Regions from separate parts of the Streptosporangium sp. NBC_01755 genome, predicted to be linked through region 3. Evidence: riboswitches for the same ligand, from Rfam matches in the RefSeq annotation. Region 3 holds a riboswitch; each other region holds the start of a gene.
What was found. A riboswitch is a leader RNA that binds a small molecule or an ion and turns the genes downstream of it on or off. The one in region 3 is predicted to bind cyclic di-AMP.
Positions count from the first base shown of each region.

Region 1: it holds a riboswitch for cyclic di-AMP, as region 3 does, so the genes downstream of both, OG884_RS14950 (C40 family peptidase) here and OG884_RS07315 (hypothetical protein) in region 3, are expected to answer to the same signal.
Region 2: it holds a riboswitch for cyclic di-AMP, as region 3 does, so the genes downstream of both, OG884_RS00470 (CHAP domain-containing protein) here and OG884_RS07315 (hypothetical protein) in region 3, are expected to answer to the same signal.

Region 1 is NZ_CP109131.1:3,252,512-3,259,863, forward strand. Features, by position in the region: partial or broken gene OG884_RS14935 (RDD family protein) at 156-638, opposite strand; gene OG884_RS14940 (hypothetical protein) at 702-1,202, shown strand; gene OG884_RS14945 (amino-acid N-acetyltransferase) at 1,452-2,105, opposite strand; cyclic di-AMP (ydaO/yuaA leader) riboswitch at 2,442-2,588, shown strand; gene OG884_RS14950 (C40 family peptidase) at 2,594-3,643, shown strand; gene OG884_RS14955 (LuxR C-terminal-related transcriptional regulator) at 3,830-4,030, opposite strand; gene lysX (bifunctional lysylphosphatidylglycerol synthetase/lysine--tRNA ligase LysX) at 5,011-6,546, opposite strand; gene OG884_RS14965 (type III pantothenate kinase) at 6,724-7,352, opposite strand, start outside.
Region 2 is NZ_CP109131.1:127,434-134,785, forward strand. Features, by position in the region: gene OG884_RS00465 (hypothetical protein) at 1-520, opposite strand, end outside; cyclic di-AMP (ydaO/yuaA leader) riboswitch at 1,098-1,236, shown strand; gene OG884_RS00470 (CHAP domain-containing protein) at 1,255-1,968, shown strand; gene OG884_RS00475 (hypothetical protein) at 2,438-3,217, opposite strand; gene OG884_RS00480 (branched-chain amino acid ABC transporter substrate-binding protein) at 3,239-4,384, opposite strand; gene OG884_RS00485 (response regulator transcription factor) at 4,741-5,409, shown strand; gene OG884_RS00490 (sensor histidine kinase) at 5,406-6,734, shown strand; gene OG884_RS00495 (hypothetical protein) at 6,765-7,274, opposite strand.
Region 3 is NZ_CP109131.1:1,622,389-1,629,740, forward strand. Features, by position in the region: gene ngcE (N-acetylglucosamine/diacetylchitobiose ABC transporter substrate-binding protein) at 1-436, opposite strand, end outside; gene OG884_RS07290 (class II aldolase/adducin family protein) at 768-1,415, shown strand; gene OG884_RS07295 (roadblock/LC7 domain-containing protein) at 1,675-2,055, shown strand; gene OG884_RS07300 (hypothetical protein) at 2,060-2,938, shown strand; gene OG884_RS07305 (roadblock/LC7 domain-containing protein) at 3,000-3,386, shown strand; gene OG884_RS07310 (hypothetical protein) at 3,399-3,770, shown strand; gene OG884_RS07315 (hypothetical protein) at 3,863-4,873, opposite strand; gene OG884_RS07320 (hypothetical protein) at 4,872-5,096, shown strand; cyclic di-AMP (ydaO/yuaA leader) riboswitch at 5,109-5,260, opposite strand; gene OG884_RS07325 (DUF4253 domain-containing protein) at 5,478-6,224, opposite strand; partial or broken gene OG884_RS07330 (carbohydrate ABC transporter permease) at 6,442-6,781, opposite strand; gene OG884_RS07335 (hypothetical protein) at 6,754-6,999, opposite strand; gene OG884_RS07340 (ATP-binding protein) at 7,106-7,352, shown strand, end outside.

The DNA of each region.
Region 1 (7,352 bases), 1.6 Mb from region 3:
GTCCCCCCGCACCGCCCATGGCATGGCAAATGATTTTTGCGCTTCCATGGCTTCCGCGCCCGAGGCGGTTACCCACCCCTAACGACCCTCGTTTTTCTGGTCCGGGCACGAAATCGGGGCCGGCGGTTCAACCGCCGGCCCCGATTTACCCGGAACTACTTGATCTTGACGACGACCGTCCCGGCCGCCTTGTCGTGCAGCGCCTGCCACAGGGGCCTGTCCCACAGCAGCCACAGCGTGTTCACAAGGCTGAAGATGTTGGCGATCAAACCCACGAAGGGGATCCAGCTCAGGAACTGCGGGCCGAAGAACACACCGGTGCGCTTGATCGCGACGTTGGAGCTGAGGCCGCCCGGAGACAGCGTGCTGCCGACGGGCACGATCTTGATGCCCATGACCATCTTGCCGACGGTCTGCCCACCCCTACTGATCATGAAGAACTCGTAGGCGAAGTAGAGCGCCGCGCTGACCAGGGAGATGAGCAGAGTCGCGAGGAAGACGCCGCTCCCCTCCGTGATGACACCCGTCTCGAGGTTGAAACCGGAAGACGTCACGAGCATGGCGGTCAGCACCGTGCTGATGATCACCGCCGGGATCGCCAGAATGATCCCGTCGATGATCCGCGCCACCAGGCGCTGCCACCACTCGGCGAGCGGAGCGGGAGCACCGGGGGGACCGCCGTAGGGCTGACCGTAACCCGGTTGCTGGCCGTACTGCTGCTGTCCGTACGCGGGCTGCTGCTGGCCATATCCCGGCTGCTGACCGTAGTCGGGCTGCTGACCGTAGCCCGGCTGCTGACCGTAGTCGGGCTGCTGACCGTAGCCCGGCTGCTGACCGTACGCGGGCTGCTGCTGCCCGTACCCCTGCTGCTCTTGAGACGCCTGCTGTCCGTACGCGGGCTGCTGCTGACCATAACCCGGCTGCTGACCGTAGCCGGGCTGCTGACCGTACGCGCCCGTCCCGCCCTGCTGACCGTACGCGGGCTGCTGCTGCCCGTACCCCTGCTGCTCTTGGGACGCCTGCTGACCGTAGCCGGGCTGCTGACCGTACGCGCCCGTCCCGCCCTGCTGACCGCCATACCCGCCCTGCTGGCCGTACGGCTGCTGCTGCCCGTACCCCTGCTGGCCGTAACCAGGCTGCTGCCCGTAGTCCTGCTGGCCATAGCCGGGCTGAGTCTGCCCGGGACCGGTGTTCGGCTGTGATACCTCAGACCGATAGCCCATGACCGTCACGTCGGGGTCGAGTTCGCCAGGGGCCCGTCCCGGGTTGTGCTGTCCGTAATCCGGCTGTCCCGAAGGTGTGCGACTGCGCTCGGGATCATCCTGCGGATACGGCGGCTGTCCGTTGCTCACCGCGTCACCTCACTTAGACTACGCATGTGGCAAATGTCAGACGCACATGCTTGCTGCTGCACAAGGTATCGACATAGGAATCAACAGTCATCTTTCCAGTCAGTCAGCTCTAAAGTCATCAGAGTCGGGCTCACGTGTCAGGTGCAGCAGCATTCGGGTGTTTCCCAAGGTGTTGGGCTTGACGTGCTCCAGGTCGAGGAACTCCGCGACGCCCTCGTCATAGGAGGCGAGAAGTTCGGCGTAGACCTCAGGGGCGACGGGCGTGCCCTGGATCTCCTGGAATCCGTGCCGAGCGAAGAAGTCGACCTCGAAGGTCAGGCAGAAGACCCTGCGCAGACCCAACTCGGCGGCCGTGCGGATGAGCACAGAGACGATCCGGTGGCCGATTCCCATCCCCCTGAGGGTCGGATCGACGGCAACGGTCCGAATTTCAGCCAGATCCTCCCAGAGAACGTGAAGAGCCCCGCAACCGAGGATCAACCCTTCAGCGTCGGTTGCGACCCAGAACTCCTGGACATCCTCGTACAGGGTGACGGTGGCCTTCTCCAGCAGGCGCGGGCCGGCTCCACCGTAGGTGTCGACGAGCCGCCTGATGGCGCGGACGTCCGGGGTGCGGGCACGGCGGACCGTGACCACCAAGGTGGCGCCGGGGGCGGGCGACCCCCGCTCCTCTCCCTCGGATCCGGCTCGTCGCCCCCCTTCCTTCTGGGGACTCGCGAACGGTCCGGGAGAATGCTCCGCAAGCTGCTCCATGACCGATCAGCGTACGTCCTCTTCAGTCTTCAATTACGGCTCATCCTTAACACTCGCCCCGAGGTCATCACATGACCCTTGGTAGTCGGTTTACCACGCTGAGCGTGCGACACCTCTAATGTGTCCCAGCTCATCTTTGGCACGGTCCCGGACCTGGGAAGACCTGCGACACACCCGCCTCAAGGAAGGCAAAGGCAGCGTAATGGCCATGTTGATCATATTGGCATGTGATCTTTCCGTGACATTTAAGTTGCGGAACCTCCACTAAGTTCGCAGTTCTGGTTGAGCAGGAACCAGGAGTGCACTAATCTCCGTGCTCGATGTCAGAGATGCAAAAAGCCTGACCCGCCGAATCCCCCGTCCCGGGGAACCGGGGACCCACCACGTCCTTCGGGGTGAATCCGAGTGCCACCGGCGCACCCGGTAGGGCTGCCTCCGGCCCGAACCCGTCAGCTAACCCGGTAGGCGGCCGAGAGAGGAGCCTGTTGGTGAAGCGCACGCGCGACCGTGCAGGAAAGCACGCGGGGGGCGACGCCCGCCATCGAGAACGCGCGTCGCGGAGGCGGAGCCGCCGCATGGCGGTCATCGGCCTGGTATTCGCCACCATGACCCTCGGCACCCCCCTGGTCTCGGCCACGGCGGACCCGGAGCCCAGCCTCCGGCAACTGGCCAAGCAGGCCGAGAAACTGCACGAGGAGATCGGCACGCTCGCCGAGCAGTACAACGGCGAGCGGGTCAGGCTCAAGCAGGCCCAGCGAGCCGCGGAAAGCGCCAAGAAGACCCTCGCGACGAGCGAGTCGGAACTTGCGGCCCGGCGCATCAAGGCGACCCTCCTCGCTCAGAGCAACTACATGTCCGGCGGCCTGAACTCCGGACTCGTCTTCACCCAGGCGACCGACCCCGACACCTTTCTCGACCAGGCCACCACCAACTACGCCCTCCAGCAGCAGCAGAGTGAGGAGGTCGCCCAGGTCGGCCGGGCGATCGAGGCCGCCGAGCAGGCGCAGGCCGGCGCCAAGGCGAGGACCTCAGAGGTCAAGGCGCTTCTGGAGGAGATCGAAGGCAAGCGCAGCAAGATCGAGCGGCTGGTCGCGCGGGTCGAGAGCGACCTGTTCAGCGAGGTGCGCACCAGAGCCGTCAGCAACAGGGGAGCCCGGGTGAAGGTCGGCGTGCCCATCGTCGGCAGCGGAAAGGCGGCGGAGGCGGCCCGCTGGGCACTCACCCAGCAACTCAAGCCGTACGTCTGGGGCGCCGAGGGCCCCAACTCCTTCGACTGCTCCGGGCTGGTCATGTGGGCCTACCAGAAGGTCGGCATCAGCCTGCCGCACTACACCGGCAACCAGTGGACCGCGGGCACCCACATCTCCAAAAACGAGCTGCGCCCAGGCGACCTGGTCTTCTTCTACAGCGACCTGCACCACGTCGGGATCTACATCGGTGCGGGCCTGATGGTCCACGCGCCCCAGACGGGTGACGTCGTCCACATCGCCACGATCGACAACCGGCCCTTCGCCGGCGGGGTGCGAATCGCCGACTGAGCCTCCGAACCGGACCTCACAGGTCGCGAGCCGCCGGACTCCGTGGACGTGAGAACCCGCACCGGGTCCTGTGCCGCGGATCCCGCCGTGGCGAGGACCGGTCAGGCGGGGCCTCGCGGGGACGGTGACCGACGACGACGCGGCGAGACGCCCACCGCGACCCGCGGTGACAGAAGATCCAAGGGCCTAGATCAGGCGGCGGCGGGCCGCCCAGGCCACGGCCTCGATCGCCGTGGCGACACCGATACGGTCGCAGATGCCCCTGAGCCTGCGCCTGACGGTCCGGCCGCTGATATCGAGGCGGCGGCCCACCCTGTCGACGGTGACGCCCTTGGCGAGCTCAGCCAGCAGCACGAGGTCGTCGTCACTGAGACCGATATCGCTCATGCCCAGGGGGCTGTCGCCATGGCGAGAATCCACTTCTGGATATGCCATCAAGAGTCACTCCCCCCACTCTGGAAACCGGGCGCCCAGACGCCGGAAATGAATACCGTCCGCCAGGAACGGTAAACGCCTTGTTCAAAGGTCGTCAAGTTCTACTCTTCATAGCGCGCGCCCACTATTGACATAGTAGGCGATACGTGAAGTACTCATGATATGTCAGTGCCTTTGGGGTTAAGTCACGACCGAGTCCCGGCACGAGCCCGTAGGCACCCCCTAGCTGCGACGACAGAGGTCCTGGCAGAACAAGGTTTCACCGGAACCGTCGCGACGACGCGCACCCGCGGGGCGGGATCCTCGACGGAAGCGAGTCACCCGTTTTCCCGGGAAAACCGCTCTCTTCCTGGCACTCTTCGACGGCCACGCCGCCTGGCGCCTTGACGACACCTCGCGGAAAACTCTGAAATGGGAAGCCTACGAGATGACCTTTGCGGCATTCGCGAAGTATCGGATGGCGACGACTGGGCGTTGCCCAATATTGGACATGCTTAAAAGGTAGTTTCTGCGCTATGCAGAAAATCGTCCGAAATCGCATGAGGGAGCGTGAGCACGGACTGCGGTTTCCGGCCCTGCTGACGCCCAGGCCTTGCTCACGCGCCGTGCTCACGCGCCGTGCTCACGCGCCGTGCTCACGCGCCGTGCTCACGCCCACGCGCGCCGACACGGAGCCCTGGGGGGCGCGAAGCGGTGATCGCAAGGTGGTGATCGCGAGGTGGTGAGGGCGAAGCGGTGAGGGCGGTTGCCCGGTACCGTCGACCGGGATTCGAGGGTGCTCGCCGAGCCCGACCGGCTCGACCTTGAGCACCGCCCAGGCCGTCGTCTGCCCAGGCCGTCGTCCGGCCCTGGCCGGCACCGCCTGGCGGAAACGATCGCGCCACCGGACCGGGACTTCGTCCCACACGGCCCGGCGGCGCTGCCCGTCAGGCTCAGCCGGTCGGCTTGACCAGCGGGAACAGGATGGTCTCGCGAATGTTCTTGCCGGTGAAGGCCATGATGAGGCGGTCGATGCCGAGCCCCATGCCGCCGGTGGGCGGCATCGCATATTCCAGTGCGGTGAGGAAGTCCTCGTCAAGCTGCATGGCCTCGGCGTCCCCGCCTGCGGCGAGCAGAGACTGCTCGGTGAGACGGCGGCGCTGCTCGACGGGGTCGACCAGCTCCGAGTAGGCGGTGCCGAGCTCGGTGCCGAACCCGATCAGGTCCCACTTCTCGGTGAGGAGCGGGTTGTCGCGGTGCTGGCGGGTCAGCGGGGAGGTCTCCACCGGATAGTCCATGACGAACGTGGGCTGGATGAGCGTGTGCTCGACGAGCGCCTCGAAGATCTCCTGGACGAGCTTGCCCTGGCCCCACTTGGGGTCCCAGTGGATCTCCCGCGCGTCCGCAAGCTTGCGTACGTACTCCAGGGGCGTCGCGGTGGTGATCTCCTCGCCCAGTGCCTCCGAGACCGACCCGTAGAGGGTGATCCGCGGCCACTTCGCCAGTCCGAGGTCGATCTCCTGCCCCTGGTGGACGACCACGGAGTGACCGAGAGCCGCCACGACCGCCTTCTGGATCATCCGCTGGGTCAGGTCGGCCATGTCGTTGTAGTCGAGATACGTGCCGTAGGCCTCAAGCATCGTGAACTCGGGATTGTGCGTGGAGTCCGCGCCCTCGTTGCGGAAGTTGCGGTTGATCTCGAAGACCTTCTCGATACCGCCGACCACGAGCCGCTTGAGGTAGAGCTCGATCGCGATGCGGAGGTAGAGCTCCATGTCGTAGGCGTTGATGTGGGTCTTGAAAGGCCGGGCCGTGGCTCCACCGTGAATCGGCTGGAGCATCGGCGTCTCGACCTCCAGGTAACCTTCCTCGTGCCAGAAGTCGCGGACGGCCCGCACCACGGCGCTGCGGGTGTAGGCCAGCTTCCTGGCCTCGTCGTTGACGATGAGGTCGACGTAGCGCTGGCGGACCCGCGCCTCGGGGTCGGTGAGCCCGGCGTGCTTCTCCGGCAGCGGGCGCAGACACTTCGAAGTGATCGCCCAGCGGTCGGCGAGGATGGACAGCTCACCCCTCCGGGAGGTGATGACCTCACCCTCGATGCCCACGTGGTCGCCGAGGTCGACGTCGCGCTTCCACGAGGCCAGGGACTCCTCGCCTACCCTGTCCAGGGAGATCATGACCTGGAGGTCGCCGGAGCCGTCGCGGATGGTGGCGAAGCAGAGTTTGCCGCCGGTCCTGGACAGCATCACCCGACCGGTGACACCCACCTTGTCGCCCGTCGCGGTGTCAGCGGAGAGATCGGCGTATTTCTGGCGGATCTCGGCGTTGGTCGCGGTGCGCGGGAAGTTCACCGGGTAGGGGTCGACGCCCTCGGAGCGGAGACGGTCGAGCTTCTCCCGGCGCACGCGCATCTGCTCGGGCAGATCCTCGGCGGGGTTGGTCACTTCATCGGTCACAGTTCCAAAGGGTACCGATGTGGCGAACCTCATGAGGTCGCCGACCGTCCGGCACCGCGACGCCTTCGGTGACGCCGCAGTGCTCTCCGGGGACACACGCCCTCAACGGCGTCACGACGCTCCCGGGCGGCGTCGTGGCGCTCTCGCCGGTGTCACGTCGCCTGGTGTGCACGTCACCTGGTGTGTCGCGGCACCGGTGTCACGACGCTCTCAGGTGGCGTTGCGGTGGTAGATCAGGCGCAGGCCGATCAGCGTGAGCCAGGGCTCGTGCATGTCGATCGAGCGCGCCTCGCTGGCCACCAGCGGCGCCGCGCTGCCGGTGGCGACCACCGTGACGTCGTCGGGGTCGGTGGCGAGCTCGGCCGCCATCCGCTCGACGATCCCGTCCACCTGACCGGCGAAACCGTAGATGATGCCGGCCTGGAGCGCCTCGACGGTGTTCTTGGCGATCACGGAGCGGGGGCGGACCAGCTCCACCTTGTGCAGCTGCGCCCCCGCCGCGGCGAGCGCGTCCACCGAGATCTGGATGCCGGGGGCGGTCACCGCGCCGACGTACTCCCCCTTGGCGGAGACGGCGTCGAAGGAGGTCGCGGTCCCGAAGTCGACGATGACGCACGGCCCGCCGTACAGCTGGATGGCCGCCAGCGCGTTGACGATGCGGTCGCTGCCGACCTCCTTCGGGTTGTCCATCCGGACCGGCACCCCGGTGCGGACGCCTGGCTCGACGATCACCGCCGTCACGTCGCCGTAGTAGCGGCGGCACATCTCGCGCATCTCGTTGAGCACCGAGGGGACGGTGGAGCAGATCACGATGCCGTTGACGTCGGCGCCCTTGAGCA
Region 2 (7,352 bases), 1.5 Mb from region 3:
CTGTGAAGATCGACAACCGCCCCGAGCGGGCGGCGGCGCGCAACCTGAGTCCGGCCGCCGCACCGAGGACGGTTCTGAACCGTCCCGCCTTTCCCCTGGCTCTCAGCAGGGGCGTACCCGCGTGGCCGACGAGCAGCTCCAGGAGCCTGATGGTGGCCAGCCCGTCGTCGACGATCACGATCCGGCCGGGGAGCCCGGTGAGCCAGCGGAGCTGGACCTTGCCGGAGAAGGCGTCGCCCACCGCCCAGGTCGCGCCCCGGCGCGGCCTGGGCATGTCCGGCCGCGCGGCGGTGAGCTCCAGGCCCGGCGGCAGGGTGAGGCGGCCGAGCTCACGTCCCGTCACGGCCAGGGGGCGTAGCCTCGCCCTGGGCACGAGGTGGCTGCGGGCGCCGAGCAGCCCTGCGTGGTGGGCCTCCACGGCGCAGAGCATCTGCAGCGGGGATTCCACCCAGGCGATGGCCGAACCCTGCTCCCGCGCGTGGTCTCGACCGTCCTCCACGCCGGGTAATGACCCGTTCACGACTGACCCAAGCTAACCCGGTGGCCTTAAGCGCCTGGGAACTGCGGGTGAACAGCCGCCCACGCGCGTCCGTCATGATCGTCTTCGGGGCGAGGCCGTCTTCGGGGCAGCACCCTGTCGCCGGACCATGTTCGAGCCTCCCGAGGGGGAGGGACGCAGCCTCTCCGCACTTTTTACCATCGAATACTTGTTCAAGAAAAAGTCGACCCGTCCCCTCCTACCCATGGGCCCCCGATCATGCCGTAGCACCCCGGGACAGGCGGTCCACCGGCGGGTACCACACGCCCGGAGCACCGGAAAAACAGGGGATCCCGCCCATGACGGCGCGGCGACCCCAGCCGACGCGACCGGCCGGGAACGGGCGCGATCCACCCCCTTCCCCGACCAAGCGACTTCCCGCCCCAACCCCTCAAATCTGACGTTTTACCAAGTCAGAGCAATGTGTCCTACTTGTAATCGTCTGCCCGGGTGACGTACGTTCGTCCTGTTCATGGCAAATGTCTGGGTCTGTATAGGTCTACGCATTGCCGTCACATTGCCCGACCGCGCTCCACCTGGGCGGAACCCCCGCCCGCGGTGAGCACGGCCGCCGAATCCGCGAGGTCTGCGGAACCGGGGAACCACGTTCCTGGGGTGAATCAGCGCGTTCTCGCGCCGTAGGGCACTTCCCAGCCCGAACCCGTCAGCTAACCCGGTAGGCGGCATGGAAGCGAAGCAAGGAGTCGAACCCCAGTATGACCAAGAACCGCCTCACCCCCACCCTCAGCGCCCCCCGCGTGGTGAGCGCCCTCCTGGGCGCCTGCGTCGTCCTGGCGACCGGCTCCGTGGGCTCCGCCGCCCTGGCCGACAGCCACACCGCCCTGAACGCGCCGCCCGCCGACGCGAAGGTCTCCGATGCCTCGCAGAACAGGCTCGCGAGCACCCCGCTCGAGACCGCGGCCGAGAGGCTGCCCAAGGTCTCCGCCGCGCAGGTCCTGGACCTCGCCTCCAAGCAGATCGGCGTCCACGAGAACGCCCAGGGCGGCGGGACCAAGTTCCACTCGTGGTACATGTCCTCCCCGCGCGCCCAGGAGACCGTCGCCCGCGACGGCGGCACCCTGCGCGGCTACGCCAACGCCCCTTGGTGCGCGATGTTCGTCTCCTGGGTCGGCGAGATGGCCGGCATCCGGCCCACGATGGGCTGGGACGCCTACACCGTCACCCACGCCAAGTGGTTCAAGGAGAACAAGCACTGGGGCACCACCCCCACCCCCGGCGCCGTCGTCTACTTCGACTGGGCCGGTAGCAAGAGCATTGACGGCATCGACCATGTCGGCTTCGTGAAGAAGGACAACGGAGACGGCACGATCACCACGATCGAGGGCAATACCGGCAACGGCAACGTCGAGCAGCGCATCCGGCCCGTCTCCCAGGTCGTCGGCTACGGCTACCCCGTCTACTCCAACTGATCCACACCCGCCGCCCGCACCATCCCCCATGGGGCGGGCACCCGGCCCCCGCCGGTGAACGCGGGCCGATCCGCACTCGTCCAGGGGCTCCGCTCGCTCGCGCGGAGCCCCTGACGGCGTTCCCCCGGCCGCCTTCGCGACTCCTTCGCTTGAAGCGCTCCCCACGGATGAATCCGGGGGATTCCAGCCGTCCCAACCGTGCGGCTCTGCGCATGGTCGCGATGCTGTTGCTTGGCGGTTCACCTTCCGGCCCCGTTTACGGGGGTTTCCACGCCCCAGCCCACGATCCCGTTCCGGGTGACGTGGGCTCCGCCCTCCCGGCGGTGAGTAATGGCCAAGGTTGCGAGCTTGGTTATCGCTCACGCGTTCGACCGCGACTGACTGTACCAGCGCGTGGTGCGCTGCCGCAGCAGGTTCCGGACCAGCCCGAGCAGGGACGGTTCCGAACTGCTCGGCGGTCAGGCCTATTTCACGGCCAGGGTCCGACGCCGGTACCGGCGGCACCGGCGGGACGGCCGCCGCGCACCCACCCGGTCGCCGCGCCTCCCGCTCCCGCTTCCGCGAGCAGCCAGTGCACCTCACCCAGGTGGTAGAGGGCTACCGCCGGAGCGCCGTGGACATTGTCCACGATCGGGGTGAGTCCGAGACGCCTGGCGGCGGCTGCCATCATCTCGGCCATCGTGGACGTGCCGGTATGCAGGTAGACCATGTTGTGGCTGGGACCGAGCCCGGCGACGAGAATGCCCATGCGCCACAGGGCGATGGCCGCGTCGTCGTCGGTGGCGGTGCCCGGGACGCGCGGGTCGAACTGCCGCCGGGCGTCGCGCCACGCGTTGGTCAACGCCCGCAGGACCCTACGGTGTAGTGTTCTGGGCACCTCGACGCGCACGGCCGGCGACCGCTTGAAGCCGGTGTCGCCGGCGTCGGCCTGGGTGACGATGGCCCAGGCCAGCCCTGACAGCAGCCGGGCGATCCGTGCCGCCACCGCCTCGCTGCGCGTCTCCACGACGGGAAGATGACGCGACGCTGTGGCGGGTGTCCCCCCGCCGGTGTTCCCGGGTCCGGCAGGGCGCAGATGTTGCCAGGCGAGCGCCGCCTCCAGCATGCCGTACCCGCCGATCGGAGCCTCCGCGAGGGCGCGGTGGACGTTGCCGCTCGCGCAGTCGTGGCGTCCGGCGGACGGTGACCTCGTGAGGGGGGGCGACGCGGTCGGGCCGGGGATCCGATAAGCGATCGGGGTGCTTGTCATGATCTCTGATCTCCTGTGCGGTCAGTTTCCGGGGATCGGCCTGTCGTCGGCGACGATCCGGCCGCCGCGGACCCGATAGGCCCACACCGTGACCGAGGATCTGGCGAGCTCGCCGTCGCCGTTGAATCGGATCTTCGTAGTGATACCGGCGCCGGAGTGGCCGTCGACAAACTCCTCCATGTCAGAGCGTCGCGTCCTGCCTGCGTCGATGCCCCGAAGGAAGACGGTGGCGGCGTCGTAGGCCTCCGCGCTGTAGGTGCCCGGGTCGTGGTCGAAACGGATCCGGTAGCGCCGGGCGAACCCGGGATCCTCCTCCGGCGGCCGGCACGGGCAGGTGAGAACCGCACCCTCGGCGGCCTTGGCCCCCGCCGTGCGGACGAATCCGTCGTCCTTGACCGCGTCGCCCGAGACGAAGACGGCGCTCACGCCCGCGTCGCGCAGCTCGCGCAGGAGCCGGCCGGCCTGGGTGTAGTAACCGCCGAAGAAGATCACGTCGGGGGCTGCCGATTCGACCTCGGAGACCGCGCTGCGGAAGTCGACCGCATTCGGCTGAACCGAGGCGCTCTGCACCACCAGCGAGCCAAGTTCCTTCATGACCAACTCGCTGAGGCCGCGCCCGTAGGGGCTCATGTCGTCGATGACGAACACCTTCCGCGCGAGCAGCCTCTCCTTGATGTACCGGCCGACCGCCGGTCCCTGCGCGGCGTCGCTGCCCAGGATGCGATGGAAGGTCGATCGCCCCCAGCGGCTGAGGCCGGGGTCGGTGGCCGCCGGGGTGATGGTGCTGACCCCGCCCTGGTTCAGGATCGGGTTGGCGGCGTGCGACTCGCCGGAGAACGCCGGCCCGACGACACCGATGATCGCGGGGTCGGCGACGACCTGCTGAGCGAGTTCGGGCGCCTGCTTCGGATCACCCTGGGTGTCGAAGTCGACGAGCCCGACGGGGCAGGCCGGATTGCGGGCGTTGTGCTGTTCGACGGCGAGCAGCGCGCCTTCGCGCATGTTGCGCCCGAGGTTCATGGACTCGCCGGTGAGTGGCCCGAAGAAGGCGACACGCAGGCCACAGCGCCCCGGATCCGGGACGCGCCCCCCGATGTCGGCGCACCCCGGCACGGCTGCCAGCAGCGCCGCCGCGGCGAAGGCGGTCAACCGGCGGGCGCTGCGCATCGATCGCCTCCAGGCGTCTAGGCCGTCCAGCCGCCGCCTGGCGGATGCCACAGCGTACGGGGGCGTTCCGCGTCGCGGTCACCCGACATGAATTCTGCGATGATGATCATGAGGATTCGATGAAGATCCGGTGAAGGGCGAGATGGACCACGGAAACGGGAACCGATCCGATCTCCGGAGGAGAGGTTCGTCAGGAGCCTTCATGCGAGTTCCGCGATGCCCTGTGATCACGCGCGGTGACCGGGCGGCTGAACGCTCGGACGCCCCCGGCCCGCTCCGCACGCGGCTGGTTGAACTTCCCCGGCAGGTCGCCACCCTCGTCTTGAACTTCCCCGGCAGGTCGCTACCCTCGTCCCATGCGTGTGATCGTCGTCGAGGATGATCCCGACGTGCGTGGTGTCGTCGTCTCCGGGCTGCGTTCGGCCGGCTTCGCCGTCGACGAGGCGGCCAACTGGAGCCAGGCCGACCTCAGCATGAGCGTCAACGACTACGACTGCCTGATCCTCGACCGGATGCTCCCGGAAGGCGACTCGGCCGACGAGCTCCACCGGCGCCGTCAGGCCGGCATGGCCATACCAGCGATCATGCTGACCGCGCTCGACGACATCAGCAACCGGGTGGCAGGCCTGGAGGCCGGCGCCGACGACTATCTGACCAAGCCGTTCTCCACCGACGAACTGGTCTTGCGGGTGCGCGCCCTGTGCCGGCGCCGCACCACGATGGTCCCGCCGATCCTGCGCGTCGGTGACGTCACACTCGACGTGGCCCGCCGGGAGGTCCGCCGTGCCGGGGTGCTGCAAACCCTCACGCCCAAGGAGTTCGCGGTCCTTGAGATCCTGATGACCCACCAACCGGCCGTCGTCACCCGTACCGAGCTCATCGAGCACTGCTGGGACGAGCGGGCCGACCCGGCGTCCAATGTGGTGGACGTCGTCGTCAACCAGCTGAGACGCAAGCTCGGTGAGCCTGCCGTGATCTTCACTATGCGGGGTACCGGTTACCGGGCCGGGCCCGTGCGGCTGTGAACCCGCTACGTCTTCGCGGCCCCGGTCCCGGCGGCAGGGGGCAGAAGGGGGCGCAGCCGACGCACCTGCAGACGACCGGGCGCCTCAACGGGCTTCGGATCCGCCTGGCCCTGCTGCTGACAGCTCTCAATGTGATGGGTCTGGCCGGCATGGGAACCGTCGCGATGGTCGTCGACCAGCAGCAGCGCGACGGTCTCGTCAAGGCGGAGCTGGAGCGCACCGCCCGGACCGCGAAAGCCCTGCTGTACTACGAGTCCGGCGCGCTGCGGCTGGACCGCCTCTTCGCCGATCCGGCGTCGAAGGGCCCGACCGCGGTGCACGTGTACGAAGGTACCCGCACCGACGTCCGCCTCGTCTTCGCGTATCCGTCGAGCCTGCCGGTGATCGCGCCAGAGGTTCTGCGCGGCCTCGCCCGGCCCGTCTGGCAGGGGCGCGGCGAGCTCGCCGCGACCGTCACCAGCGTGGGGCGTCGTTCACGGTTGCTCGCGGTCCCGTTCTCGCACGCCGTCACCGGAGTGGTGTCGGGCACCATCGTGGTCGCGGTCGATCTTGAGCCCGTTCAGCGGGCCCATCGGCGGCTGGGGTGGATCCTGTTCATCGGAGGAGCGGTGTTCACACTCCTGGCCGGCTTCGGCGGGCATCTGCTGGCCCGGCGGGGCACCCGGCCGGCTGTCGAGGCGCTGGGCCAGCAGGAGCGGTTCGTCGCCGACGCGGCGCATGAGCTGCGCACCCCTCTGACGGTCATCCGGGCACTGTCGGAGGCCGCGATCAAAGATCCCGGCCAGCAGTCTCAGGCGTTGCGGCAGGTTTTGCGCTCCACCGAACGGCTTGCCGACTCGGTTGAGGCGCTGCTCATGCGGGCGCGTCTCGTCGCCGGGCTGCGAGAGCTCCAGCGGCAGCCGTTCCGCCTCGACCAGCTGGCCGAAGAGGTGGTGACCGAGACCGTGCAGCCGCCGCACACGGCGGCGGTGTCGGTCTCGCCCACGGTGGCGAGCGGTGACCCGACCCTGGTCCGCATCGCCATCCGCAATCTGGTCCACAACGCCGTCCGGCATGGCCGGACCGGTGCCGAACCCGCGACGATCACCCTCGTCGTCACCGCCGGCATGGTTATGATCAAGGATGCCGGTCCGGGTCCGGGTCCGGACGGCCGACCGGCGCAGCGTTTCCGGAGCGATGCGGCGGACGGCACCGGCCTGGGTCTGACCATCGCACTATGGGTGGCGGAGCTGCACGGTGGGGCGCTGCGGCTTCATCCGGCGCCCGGAGGGGGCACTGCCGCGATCATGACCCTGCCCGACGAGCCTCCGCCTGACAGGCGATGACGCTCACCGCGGTGTCGTGGCGAGGCAGCGTCAGGGAGTGGAGCGGCCGGCTCTGGCTCCGGCGGGTGAGATGGCGAACCAGCCGTTCCGGCCGTGCCCGCTGGTGTCACCCGGCATGCGATCACCGCTGTAACCGTACAGCGGCCACCCCGAGAGGGTGAGCTGCTCGGTGCGGTCGGGCCTGATGACCCTGCCGATCTTTCCCCGGTCTATGCCGACGATCCGCAGCCTCCCGATGTCGCTGACCGGCATCGGGCGCCAGATCTCGGCGCACTCGTCGACGCAGGCCGAACGTGACGGGCTCGCGTCGTCGGCGTCACTACGGTAGAGGACGTATCCCTGGACGTCGATGACGATGAGGCCGCTGAGTCGCTGCGAGTTGACAGCGAACAGGCCGGGGCCGGGCGCGGCGCTGGGGCTCGACATTCTGGTCAGCTCCGTGTCGGGTCGGAGCGCTCCGCCGTCAGTGGTGCAGCCCGCCACCATCAGGGCGGCGGCGGGTCCCGCCAGGAGCGCCGCCCACCGTGAACGTCGACTCATGGGCATAGTTTGCCTGGACAGCCCGCCGGATGCCTCCCCGCCGCCGTGGTACTCGATGAGATCTTCCTTGCCGGAGAC
Region 3 (7,352 bases):
CCTCCTGCTGCAGGGCTCCGTTGTCCATCAGGTCGGTGCCGGAGTTGGCGATCACGTCGGGGACGTCGCCGCCGGCGAACCGCGGCTGCAGGGTCTGCGCGATCTGCTGGGTGGCGACGTGCTTGACCTGCGCCTGGGCGAACGTCTTCTTGTACAGCGGCTCGTGCACCTCGGTGGCGTAGCCGTCGCCGAGGCCACCCTTGAAGATGACGACCTCAAGCGGCGCGTCGGCGGCGACGCCGAACGGGTTCTTCGCGGAGATCGCACCACCTGCGGAGGGGGCCGCGGAGGTGCCGGCCGAAGGAGCCGCACCGCCGCCGGTGGCGCAGGCGCTGAGCAGCCCGGCGCCCGGGCCGACGATCAGAGCGCTCATGCCGATCCGGCGGAGCAACTGCCGCCGGGTGATGTCTCCGGGCGTACCGACCGAGTTTGACATGCAACCCTCCTGAACGGGGGATCAATTAGGAAAGTTTCCTAAACGTTTGCCCGAAGGTACGTATCCGCGGAGCCCAGCGTCAAGACTTCCCTGCCGGTCTAGACCAAGCCGTGATGTCCTCGCGACCTATCCGCTAACTACCAAACGCCAAGGAGGTGCAATTCAATGATAGAACGGCACATAGTGGCCGATATTTCCCCGGAACCATTGACTTGGCCGCAACCGGCGAGATAAAGGAACCATGCTCGCCGGCAGCCAATGAGCGGCAACCGGTCTAGACCAGATAATGAGGGTTTGCCGCCCCGTACCGCAAGCCCCTACTTTTGACGGCGTGTTGTTGGCCGAGCAGCGCCGCCTGCTATGTGAGTACGGCCGCCGAGCCGCCGCGACCGGACTGGTCGTCGGAACCGCGGGAAATCTCAGCGTGCGCGCGGGCGAACTCGTCGCCGTGACGCCCAGCGGCGTCTCCCTCGACCGGCTGGAACCCGAGGCCTGCCCGATCGTCGACGTCGAGGGCCACCTCGTCGAAGGCGACCTGCGACCGTCCTCGGAGACCCCCATGCACCTGGCGGTCTATACGACCACCGACGCCGGCGCGATTGTGCACACCCACTCCGTCTTCGGCACCGTGGTCGCCACGACCATGAGCGAGCTGCCGCCGATCCACTACAACGCCCTGTTGCTCGGCGGGACCGTCCGCGTCGCCGAATACGCCACCTACGGCACGCCCGAGCTCGCCGCCTCCGTCCGAGCCGCGCTGGCGGACAGGCGCGCGGCGCTGCTGGCCAACCACGGCGGGGTCACGATCGGCGACGACCTGGACGGGGCCTTCGAGGCGACCAGGCTGCTGGAGTGGCTCTGCGAGGTGTACGTGCGGGCCAGGAGCATCGGCGAGCCTCGCGTGCTCACCGAGGAACAGCTCGCCGCGGTGATCCGGCGCGCCGCAGACCCGCCCACGTTCCCCCGTCGCGAGAACTGACCGCGGCGCGACCGCGCTGTGCCCCCGTCGCGAGGACCGACCGCAGCGCGGCCCCGCCCCGTCTTGTTTTCAAGCCGGACGAAAAGGCGATTATCACCGACCGGCCAACGGGTTGATTCCCACCCGGGGTGTATATCTTCCTACCTAGATGGTGAATCCTACGCTTTTTCCTATCAATGACCTAGGCAGAAAAGGCGAACCACGAGGGCTTTCCCTACGCTGACCGGGCGACGTTGAAGTCGTCGGCAAGGGAGAGCACGTGCTCGGAATCGAAGACTGCCTCACTGAGGTAATGGCCATCCCCGGCGCCCTGGACGCGATCCTCATCGATCAGACCAGCGGGACGGTCGTGGCGACCGGTGGTGCGAGCCGCCACGGTGACGTGGAGAGATCTGCCGCGGGACTGAGCGAGACCCTGCGCGCGACGCTGGACGGGCTCGCCGTCACCGCACCGGGCGGTACGGTCCGGATCGACGACATGATCATAACCACGGACGGCGGCCACCATTTACTGAGGCCGTTGGAAACGCTTTTCGACGGCCCTCTGGTCATTTACGTCAGGCTCGATCTGAAACGGTCGAACCTGGCACTGGCCCGCCACCGCCTCCAGGCCCTTTCCGGCCGCCTGATCTCGACGTGAAGCCGTGCCAAGCATCGAGATCATCCTCAGTGGGCTCGCCGGTGATCGCGCCACCGGCTCGCTCCGCCTCGGTAAGGCGGGCGTCATCTATCTCACCGACGGCCGCGTGACCTACGCCGAGAGCGCGTCCGCCCCCCGGCTGGAGGACCTGCTGGCGGCCTGCCGCGGGATCTCCGCCCATGCCCTGCGACAGGCCAGGCAGGTCGCCTCCGAGGATCTGCGGGGCGGCGAGCCGCCGGTCGCCGCCCCGCAGATCCTCGGAGGCGACCGGCTCCTCGCACAGGGCCTGCTCACCAGGGGTGAGCTGGAGTTCTGCGTGCTGAGCACGGTGCTCGACGCCAGCTACTTCCTGTTGGAGGCAACCGGGCACCGGCCCAGGTTCCGGCGGGGAGAGCGGCACTGGCTCGGACCGCAGTGGTACTTCGACGCGGCCGGCCTGCTCCGGGAGTGCAAGCGGAGGAAGGCGCAGTTGGAACAGACCTGGCCGTCCGCGGAGCTGGACACGCTCCCGGTCGTCCCGCGAAGGCGGATCACCGCCCAGCGGGTGGTGCTGAGCTCACTGCAGTGGGAGGTGCTGGTCGGCGCCGACTCCACGGCGCCCCCGGCCGACCTGGCGCGCAAGCTGGGCCGCCCGGCGTACTCGGTGCTGCTCGCCGTACGGCAGCTCGCCTCCCGTGGGCTGCTGCGCATCCCGGAACCCGACGCGGCCGCCGCACCCGCCACGCAGGACCCGCTGCCGAGGCGGACGAGGGGGGCCACGGAGATCCCGGCAGCCGGAACGGGCTCCCTGGCGACGCCTGCGTCGCTTCCCGGAGCCACCGGGGACCCGACCGACGTCAACCTGCTCATCCGGCTCAGGAACGCATTGGAGGCACTGACTTGAGCCTGGTTCGATGCCGCCGATAAGGCTGCGGACGCTGAAGCTGATCGGAAGGAGGGTGTCGGTGGAACTGCGTGAGGAGATACACCGCGAGATGGCGCTGTTGCGGGAGCGGATACCCGACGTGGACGGGAGCATCGCGTGCAGCGTCGACGGTCTGACCCTGGCCAGTGATCTGGGCGACGGCACCTCCACCGAGCAGACCGGCGCGCTCTCCTCCGCGCTGCTGGCCCTCAGCCGCCGGATGACCGGCATGGCCGGCAAGGGCGCCTTCGAGGAGACGCTGATCTCCGGCACCAACGGCTACGCGGCCTGCTACGCCGCCGGCCCCAAGATCGTCCTCACGGTTCTGGCACGCCCGGGGACCAACCTCGGGCTGCTCAGGCTGGAGGGTCGCAAGACGGCGGCCAGATTGGCCGCCATCACCTCACGGATATCGATAACTCAGTGATCGGAGGCAGACATGGGCAACATGGACATCTCTCTCAAGGAGATGATGGCGATCGACGGTGCCATCGGCGCGGTGATCGTGGACTACAACAGCGGGATGGCGCTGGGCGCGCTCGGCGGTTCCAAGGATCTCGACCTCCAGGTGGCGGCCGCGGGTAACACCGAGGTCGTCAAGGCCAAGATGCGGACCATGGAGTCGCTCGGCCTCAAGGACGGCATCGAGGACATCCTCATCACGCTCGGCACGCAATACCACGTGATCCGCCCGCTCTCCGGCCGGAGCGGCAAAGGCCTGTTCATCTACATGGCCCTCGACCGGAACCGGGCCAACCTCGCGCTCGCACGGCACATCCTGCGCGGCATCGAGGAGCGGCTCGAGGTCTGATCCTCCTGCGGCCCGTGCCCCGGGGGGCACGGGCCGCAGGAGGATCTCATCGGATCGCGTCGGCGAAGGAAAGCCGGAGATCGTGCCGGACCTCAGCTCTCCTCGGCGCCCGCCCTACCGCGGAGACGGCCGGCGACCAGGTAGGTGGCACCACCCGCGGCGAGCACTCCCGCCAGGGCCAGGCCGGCGGCCGTGCCGGCGGACGGACCGGCCGAGGTGACGGCCGCCACCGGGGCGGCGGCGCCCAGGTCCCGGACACCCTGCTCGGCGGCCTTGGCGTCGGCGCCGGACAGGGCGACCGGCTTGGCGGCGATGCTCGCCTCAGGTGCGGTGAGCGGCTCGGACATGATCTTGGGCTTGGCGAACGTCTGGATCACCTGCTGGGTCTTCACAGACTTCTTGGACTGCTCGGCCTTGACCAGGACCGTCTGCGGAGGCTTCGCCGGGTTCGCGTCCCGGTAGCGCCAGGCACCGGTGGCGAACGCCACGGGGTGGTTCTTCTTGCCCACGCCGTCGCCCCACTTGGTGACCACGTACTTGATGTCGATGTGGCCCATGCCGCCGTTGCCGTCCACACCCAGCGTGGCGGAGTTGAACCGGCCGTCGGTCAGGTCGGCGAAGGTCTTGGCATCAATGTCGATCATGATGCCCCGGTTGGAGGGCACGCCGGGACCGCGGTCACCGACGAAGAACTTGGCCTTCTTGCCCTTGTAGATGACATAGCCCTCGGTGAACAGGGGCCAGCTCGGGCTGGCGATCATGCCCTTCTGCATCGGCTTGCCACTGGCCGGCAGGCCGGTGTCACCGGCCCGGCCCGAGGAGTCGTCCCAGAAGTAGGAGGCCCTGGTCGAGCCCTCAAGGAGAACGGTCTCGTTGGCGGCCACCACGGTGTCCGCGCCGGGGGAGGCAACGGAGGCAGTGGCACCGGCAGCGGCGACGGAGGCGGGAGCGGCGGAGGAGGCGGGCAGCGCGGAGGCCACACCGCTGGAGACGAGCACGCCGGCACCGACCAGAGCGGCGGTGGCGAGGCGGTTCTTGTACGGGAGGTTCTTCGGGAGGTTCTTATGCAGGCCGTTCTTGTGCAGGTCAAAAGGAAGACGCATGAAGAAGAGGCTCTTTCGCGAGGGAACGGGGCAGCCACGTGCGACGCATGGGGAGGAGTGCAGTGGCGGGGACGCGCTCATCGGAAAAGTGGCGTGGCAGGATCAGTCGATCGCTACGCGGAGCACGATCCAGGTGCCGCGCTCAGGCGCGGCGACAGGGGTCAGCGACGAAGTTCAGGTGGTCGGCACGGGCAGAGCGGGCACCGACGTGGTGACGCGGTGATCCATGAGGGGGATCTCCTCTCCAGCTCGTCTACCGGGTTAGCTGACGGGTTCGAGCGGTGGAGTTGCCCTACCGCCGCACGTTCGCGGCGGATTCACCCCGGAAAAATGGTTCCCCGGTTCCCCGGACCATGCGGGCCCTGTGGGATTCGACGTCGGCCGGCCGCTCCCTCTTGTGAAGGGCAGGTCGCCAACCGATACCCATGGACACTACTCACGAAATCGGACAAAGCAAAGCAAATGCCATGAAAACCCCAGAAGATCTACCTACTACCCCCAAGAAAGCCCCATCGGGGACCCCGTCACACCAACAGCCGCCCTACCAGCGAGAACGTCTTGCCGATCTCGGGTTTCACACCCCGGAGACCCGCGGCGGGCAAGCTCAGTCCCACCAGAACGACCAGGCGTTCCTGCCCTTGATCTGCTCGGCGTAGTCGATGAGACTCCCCGCGCCCTGGATGATGCTGTCGGGGCAGAACGTCCAGTGCTCCGCGGCGACGTGCAGGGCGTGCTCCGAGGTCGTCGGAGGTGCGGCGACGCTGAGGTCGAGGGTGTTGAACCCCATGCCGACCACCCGCACCCCGAACCTGTCCTCCCAGCTCCGCACCACGGCCGCGAGCGGGACCATCCACTCGTTGTGGTTCAGGGCACCCTGCCAGCCCATGACGGCGAGAGCGTCGGCCCCGCGCTCGACCGCGACGAGCCCGAGCGGGGTCCTGCGCTCGGCCACCAGGCCGGCGTACCAGTCGGCGACCACGCCGGGATCGGCGGCAGGCCTTCCCGAAGGGGCCGGACCCGGACATTCGACTCCGAAGGGGTCGAGGATTTCGAGCTGGTCGATGTGGGCCTTGACGATCCAGTCGGACCACACCTCGGCCATGAACGCGGCGGCCTGGTAGTTGTCGATCTCGACGGCGGCGTCCGGGGCGATCTGACCGGCCGACCAGGGCTGCACCGAGTCCTCCAGCAGCACCGGCCACAGGCCGGAGTGCTCGTGCTGGGACCGCAGCCGTGCCCAGTACTCGCCGGAGACCGCCACCTCACTCAGCCAGAACGCCGGACGGCGACGGAGCGAGAGCTGAGCGTAACCGGGGTCGGGCCACACCACGTCCCCCGGTGGCAGGTCCACCGAGAGCCTCCGGCCCTCACCTCCGCTGCTTCCGTCGGCCCCGTCAGCGAACAACTGGCCCAGAACTGGCGGAAGCTTCCCACGCTCGCACTCGCTCATTCCTACCGATCCGATCCTGCCCACGGACCAATTTTGGCCTGTCAACCGTCCCGAGGGACAGTTCTGCCCTGGTCCAGGCAAAAATTATCGGTACAGGGGGAACGGAGCCTGGCGGGTGTCAGTCCTTCACCGCCCCGCCCAGCCCGGCCACCAGCCTGCGCTGGACGGCCACGAAGAAGATCAGCACAGGAACGGTCATCAGCGTCGAGGCCGCCATGATGCCGCCCCAGTCGTTCTCGTCGGGCTTGAAGAAGACCAGCAGGGCCGAGGGCAGCGTCTGGTTGTCCCTGGCCGAGATGATGAAGGTCCTGGCGGAAGATGAAGTCGTTCCAGGCGGTGATGAACGAGAAGACACTCGTGGCGACCAGTCCCGGCGCGACGAGGGGAAAGAGGATCCGCCACAGGATCACCGGCCGGCTCGCGCCGTCGATCATCGCGGCCTCCTCCAGCGTCCGGGGAGAGCCTCCCCCGCCGCGCCGACCTCGACCTGCTCCGCCCGTCCGACGGGGTCAGCCGCTGACCGCTCACCGGAGCGGGCACTCCGCGGCGGGCGGCGGCGCGGGGAGCGTGCCCGCCCCCGCGACCCGCATCGGGCGGGGTCGAACGGGTTGACGACGGACACCCCCGTGCCGTCGAAGTCCTTGACGTTCCGGCTGACCAGGGTCCAGCCGTTCACCCTGGCTGTGGCGGCTGTCTTCGCGACTTCTCATCTTCCGCGCCCAGGTAGTGGCATCAATGTAGACTTCATCTAAGTAAGATTGATTATTACTAAGGTAGGATCGATGGAGTTTACCGGCAGGGCCTTCGATCTCGATCAACTCGACGCGCAGTTGCGGCTCGCGACAGAGGGCAGGGGAGGGACGCGAGGCCGGGCAGTGATCATCACTGGCCGCAGGCGAGTGGGCAAGTCGCGCCTGGTGCAGGAGTTCTGTGATCGTTCTGGCCTGCCGTATGTCGTCTTCCAGGCGACGAGAGGTCGTAGTCCGGTTGCGGAACGTAATGACTTCGCCGAGACCGTCGCCTGCTCCG